Regions from separate parts of the Bradyrhizobium sp. WBOS07 genome, predicted to be linked through region 1. Evidence: riboswitches for the same ligand, from Rfam matches in the RefSeq annotation. Region 1 holds a riboswitch; the other holds the start of a gene.

The links. A riboswitch is a leader RNA that binds a small molecule or an ion and turns the genes downstream of it on or off. The one in region 1 is predicted to bind S-adenosylmethionine.
Region 2: it holds a riboswitch for S-adenosylmethionine, as region 1 does, so the genes downstream of both, DCM79_RS21880 (homoserine O-acetyltransferase) here and DCM79_RS02980 (O-succinylhomoserine sulfhydrylase) in region 1, are expected to answer to the same signal.

Annotation. Positions count from the first base shown of each region.
Region 1 is NZ_CP029008.1:624,905-628,045, reverse strand. It holds gene DCM79_RS02985 (SGNH/GDSL hydrolase family protein) at 1-537, shown strand, start outside; gene DCM79_RS02980 (O-succinylhomoserine sulfhydrylase) at 653-1,840, opposite strand; SAM riboswitch at 1,916-1,995, opposite strand; gene DCM79_RS02975 (2'-deoxycytidine 5'-triphosphate deaminase) at 2,076-3,141, shown strand, end outside.
Region 2 is NZ_CP029008.1:4,586,644-4,589,784, reverse strand. It holds gene DCM79_RS21890 (alpha/beta fold hydrolase) at 1-208, shown strand, start outside; gene metW (methionine biosynthesis protein MetW) at 331-993, opposite strand; gene DCM79_RS21880 (homoserine O-acetyltransferase) at 996-2,201, opposite strand; SAM riboswitch at 2,292-2,371, opposite strand; gene DCM79_RS21875 (chorismate mutase) at 2,530-3,141, shown strand, end outside.

The DNA of each region.
Region 1 (3,141 bases):
TATCCGACCGCCGACATCAGCGTCATCAATGCCGGTGTCGGCGGCGAGGACGCGCCCGAGATGATGAAGCGCCTTCAGACGCAGGTGATCGACATGCATCCGGATCTCGTGATCTGGCAGGTCGGCACCAACGCCGTGCTGCGCAATCTCGATCCCGGCGAAACCGCCAAGATGGTGGAGGACGGCATCAGCCGTATCCAGGCCGCGGGCGGCGCCGACATCGTGCTGGTCGATCCGCAATATTCGCCGGCCGTCAACCAGCGCGCCGAGAGCGCCGGCAAGATGGTGAAGCTGCTCAGCAAGGTCGCCGAGCTCCGTCACGTCGGAATCTTCCCGCGCTTCGAGGTGATGCGTGACTGGCACGAGAAGCAGGCCATTCCGGTTGAGGGCTTCGTGATCGCCGACGGCCTGCACATGAACGATTGGGGCTATGCCTGCTTCGCCCAGCTGCTCGGCGACGACATCATCCGCTCGGTCGGCCAGATCAAGCTCGGGGTGAACGTGCCGGCCGACGTGCGGACGTACCGGCCGATGTGAGAGGGTGCGTAGGGTGGGTTAGGCGAAGCCGTAACCCACCACTGTCTGTCTCCGCGGATGCAGAAGAGGTGGATTACGCCTTCGGCTAATCCACCCTACGAGACCTCGCCTCGCTTCACGCCTTCTCCAGCGCCGCGGTCAGGTCCTCGATCAGATCGTCGGCATGCTCGAGCCCTGCCGAGAAGCGAATGAAGCCTTCGCCGATGCCGAGCGCGGCGCGGTCTTCCGGCTTCAGGCGCTGATGCGTCGTGGTCGCCGGATGCGTGACGAGGCTCTTGGCATCGCCGAGATTGTTTGAGATCCTCGCAAGCTTCAGCGCGTTGAGCACGCGGAACGCGGCTGCCTTGCCGCCCTTGACCTCGAAGCCGACCAGGGTCGAGCCGCCGCGCATCTGCTTTTTCACCAGTGCGGCCTGCGGATGATCGGCGCGGCCGGGATAGACCAGCCGCGAAATCTTCGGGTGGCTCGCCAGCACCTCGGCGATGCGCGAAGCGGTCTCGGTCTGCGCGCGCACCCGCACGCCCAGCGTCTCCAAGCCCTTGAGCAGGACCCAGGCGTTGAACGGCGAGATCGACGGCCCGGTCTGGCGCATGAAATTGTGGATGTGCTCGGCGATGAAGGCTTCCGAGGACAGGATGATGCCGCCGAGGCAGCGGCCCTGGCCGTCGATGTGCTTGGTCGCGGAATAGACCACGACGTCGGCCCCGAGCGCGAGCGGGCTCTGCCAGATCGGGGTTGCGAACACGTTGTCGACGACGAGCCGCGCACCGCCCTTGTGCGCGATCTCGGCGATCCCGGGAATGTCGAGCACGTCGAGTGTCGGGTTGGTCGGGCTCTCCAGGAAGAACGTCTTGGTGTTGGGCCGCAGCGCGCGCTGCCATTGGTCGAGATCGAGCCCGTCGACCAGCGTGGTCTCGATGCCGTAGCGCGGCAACAGGTCCTGCACGACGTAGAGGCACGAGCCGAACAGCGCGCGGGAGGCAACGACGTGATCGCCGGCCTTGAGCGGCGCCAGGATCGCGGTCGTCACCGCGGCCATGCCTGTTGCCGCCGAGCGGGCGGCCTCGGCGCCTTCGAGCTCGATCATGCGGCGCTCGAACATCGCGATGGTGGGATTGGAATAGCGCGAATAGATGAAGCCGGGGTCCTCGCCCTTGAACCGCGCCTCGCATTGCTCGGCGCTGTCGTAGACATAGCCCTGGGTCAGGAACAGCGCCTCCGAGGTCTCGCCATATTGCGAGCGCAGGGTGCCGGAATGAACCAGGCGGGTTTCGGGGCGGTAGTTGGCGGTCGACTTCGACATAGGGTACCTCCGACATGACCGCCTCGTCGAAAGCGGTCACAAAAAAACCGGCCTGGATATCTCCACGGGCCGGGATCACAGAGGTCCCCGGCCTGTTTAGCGACTTATTTAACGTGGCTGCAAGCCGGCCGGCTCAAATCACCACGGGATAAGTGATGCTCATATTCGGCAATGCCCTTTCCGTCAAGGCGTCCATCGGATAGCCGTAAAAGACCTGTATTTCCGGCATGTCCGGATGCATCTGACCCCTGATGAGGACCCCCGGTTGACGTTCACGGTCGCGCCCGACGCCAATGGTATCCTGCCCGACCGCATGATCGCGGCGATGGCGGAGGCGGGGCTCATCCGGCCCGCCTACGACTTCGTCGAGAGCCAGATCCAGCCGGCCAGCCTCGATCTGCGTCTCGGCGACATCGCCTATCGCGTCCGCGCCAGCTTCCTGCCGGGCCCCGGCGCCACCGTGGCCGAGCGCATCGACGAGTTGAAGCTGCACGAGTTCAGCCTCGCCGACGGCGCGGTGCTGGAGACCAACTGCGTCTACATCGTGCCGCTGCTGGAAAGCCTCGCGCTGCCGCCGGAGATCGTCGCCGCCGCGAATCCCAAGAGCTCCACCGGCCGGCTCGACGTCTTCACCCGCGTGATTGCCGACGGCACCCGCCGCTTCGACATGATCGGCGCCGGCTATCACGGTCCGCTCTATGCCGAGATCAGCCCGAAGACGTTCCCGGTGCTGGTGCGCGAGGGCTCGCGCCTCAGCCAGGTGCGCTTTCGCACCGGTGATGCCATCCTCAACGCCGACGAGCTCGACGGCTTGCACGCCGCCGAGCGTCTGGTCGATGTCGACGATGCCGATCTCTCCGGCGGCGTTGCCGTCTCAGTCGACCTGTCCGGCGAGAAAGCGGGCGGCTTCGTCGGTTATCGCGCCAAGCGCCACACCGGCGTCGTCGACGTCGATCGCCGCTCCGGCTACGCGGTGGAGGATTTCTGGGAGCCGATGTCGGCCCGTCCCGACGGCAGCCTGATCCTCGATCCCGGCGAGTTCTACATCCTCGCCTCCAAGGAAGCCGTGCAGGTGCCGCCCGACTACGCCGCGGAGATGGTGCCGTTCGATCCCCTGGTCGGCGAGTTTCGGGTGCATTACGCCGGATTCTTCGATCCCGGCTTCGGCTATGCCGGCGCCGGCGGACAGGGCGCGCGCGCCGTGCTGGAGGTGCGCTCGCGCGAAGTGCCGTTCATCCTCGAGCACGGCCAGATCGTCGGCCGTCTCGTCTACGAGAAGATGCTGGCCCGTCCTGATGCGA
Region 2 (3,141 bases), 2.8 Mb from region 1:
CGGCGACGAGGACGATCCGTGCGTTGGCCCGAGCCTGTTCCTGAAGAAGCACCTTCCCGCAGCGGGGCTGGCGATGTTTCCGAAGTCAGGCCACGTGCTCAATCTCGAAGAGCCCGCGCTGTTCAATGAAAGCGTCGAGCGGTTCGTGACGCTGGTGGAAGCGGGGCGCTGGCCGGCGCGGGATCCGCGCTCGCTGGCGGCGCATTAAGGCGACGGCGCAGCAAAACGCTCCGTCTCGTAGCTCGGATGGAGCGCAAGCGTAATCCGGGATTCTCGAGGGCGGCGCGACCAGCCCCGGATTGCGCTCCGCTCCATCCGGGCTACGGGAAACTATTTCCCCGCCCCCCGGCTCAGCAGAAACACGGCCTGCTCGCCGAACATGTTCCACACCCACCAGGGCAGGTTCAGCGGCACCGGCCGGCCGTAGAGATCGAGCGCAACCGAGCGCTCCATCTTGACGTTGATCTCGTCGCAGAGCTGCACGAAGTCCTTGATGGTGCAGAAATGGATGTTGGCGGTGTCGTACCAGGTCGCCGGCAGGTTCTCGGTGCGCGGCATGTGGCCGCCGACCAGGAGCTGGAGCCGCATCTTCCAGAAGCCGAAATTCGGGAACGAGACGATGGCTCTTCGGCCGATGCGCAGCAAATTCTCCAGCACCACCCGCGGCTGCCGCGTCGCCTGCAGCGTCTGCGACAGGATCACGTAGTCGAAGGCGTCGTCGGGATAATTGACGAGGTCGGTGTCGGCATCGCCCTGCACCACCGCAAGACCCTTGGCGACGCAGCGGTTGACGCCCTCGCGCGACAGCTCGATGCCGCGGCCGTCGATGCCGCGCGTCTCCAGCAGCTGCAACAAATCGCCCTCGCCGCAGCCGACATCGAGCACCTTCGAGCCCGGCTTGACCATCTCGGCGACCAGGAGGTGATCGGCGCGAAACTGGCCGGACTGCCCCGCCGCAAGGCCGCCGAGCGGCAGCACTTCCTGTACAGACATCGCTAGCCGTCCTTCTTGCCGGTGAGCCCGCGCGCCTTGCCGGCCGATTGCAGGAAGGCGCGGGAGATGTCGAAGAATTCGGGCACGTCGAGCAGGAAGGCGTCGTGTCCGCGATCGGTCTCGATCTCCGCGAACGACACCCGCGCGCTCGATGCGTTCAGAGCATGCACCAGCGCGCGCGATTCCGAGGTCGGAAACAGCCAGTCGCTGGTGAAGGAGACGACGCAGAAGCGGGTCTTGATGTCAGCGAACGCTTTCGCCAGCACGCCGCCATGGTCGGCAGCGATGTCGAAATAGTCCATCGCGCGCGTCAGATAGAGATAGGAATTGGCGTCGAAGCGCTCGACGAAGGAGGACCCCTGGTAGCGCAGATAGGATTCGACCTGGAAGTCGGCGTCGAACGAGAAAGTCGGCAGCTCGCGGTCCTGCATGCGACGGCCGAACTTGCGATGCAAGGCCGCGTCCGAGAGATAGGTGATGTGCGCCGCCATGCGCGCCACCGCGAGCCCGCGATGCGGGTGGATGCCGTGATCGGCATAGCCGCCGCCGTGCCAATCGGGATCGGCCATCACGGCCTGGCGGCCGAGCTCGTGGAAGGCGATGTTCTGCGCTGAGTGCCGCGTCGCGCAGGCGATCGCCAGCGCGGAGAACACGCGGGCAGGATAGGCCGCGGTCCATTGCAGCACCTGCATGCCGCCCATCGAGCCGCCGACGACCGCGAACAGCGTGTCGATGCCGAGCCGGTCGATCAGCATGGCCTGCGCGCGCACCATGTCGGGGATGGTGATGACAGGGAAATCCAGGCCCCAGACCTTGCCGGTGGCGGGATTGATCGACGCCGGCCCGGTCGAGCCCATGCAGCCGCCGATCACGTTGGAGCAGATGATGAAGTAGTGCTTGGGGTCGATGGGCCGACCGGGGCCAACCAGCGTCTCCCACCAGCCCGGCTTGCCGGTGACGGGATGGACGTTGGCGACATGCTGATCGCCGGTCAGGGCATGGCAGATCAGGACCGCGTTGGAGCGATCGGCGTTGAGCTCGCCATAGGTCTGGTAGGCGATCTGGAACGGGCTGAGATCGACGCCGCAATCGAGCCGCAGCGGCTGCTCGGCGCCGAAATGCGCGACCTGCGAGCTCGGATGATCCACCTCATGCGACCGCTCGTCGGCGCTGATCGCAGGACTCGGTATCGACTTGACGCCACCCATCTGACCATCGACCTCGTTTGCGATCAAACGCTGATCGCCACTTGCATCAGGCCATGAAAAACCCGGCCTGAACGATAGGTTCGGCCGGGATCGGAAGCGTCCCCGGCCTGTTTAGCGAGTTTTTTAACGTGGCTGCAAGCCGGCCGGCTCAAATGACCACGGAACGGGCAAAAGCTACCGTCTTGGGCGGTTTTCGTCAAGTCGCGGCCCGGATCGGCTCAATTCGCCTCTGCCGCCTCGCCCGGAAAGGACGTCATTTCTCTTTGCTTTCGCCGCCCCGACTGCCTAATCAGGACATTCCCCATTCGAAAACGATCGACAGCCAGACATGTCCCAACGTCCGCCCGCGCCGCCATCGCTGCAGGAACTGCGCAAGGAGATCGACGCGATCGACGAGGGCATGCATCGCCTGCTTATGCAGCGCGGCGACATCATCGACCGGCTGATCCAGGTGAAGCAGACCCAGGAGGTGGGCTCGGCGTTCCGTCCGGCGCGCGAGGCCTCGATGATGCGCGAGCTCGTGCAGCGTCATCGCGGCATCCTGCCGCTCGACACGGTCGAGAGCATCTGGCGCGTCATCATCTCGACCTTCACCTATGTGCAGGCGCCGTTCTCCGTGCATGCCGACATCTCGGCCAGCGAGGCGGCGATGCGCGATTCCGTGCGCTTCAATTTCGGCTTCACCGTGCCCTACGTCGCGCATTTCAGCGCGCAGGCCGCGGTCGAGGCGGTGGCGAAATCCAAGGGCGATTTGGCCATGGTCTCGGCCACGTCCAGCCGCACGCCGTGGTGGCTGGAGCTGGAAGCGGACGGCGCGCCGAAGATCATCGCGCGGATGCCCTTCATCGAACGCGCCGACCATCCCGCCGCATTGCCGGTCTTCGCGATCTCGCGCGTCGCCGACAGCGCTTTGGTGACCGAGGTCGAGACCTTCAGCGTC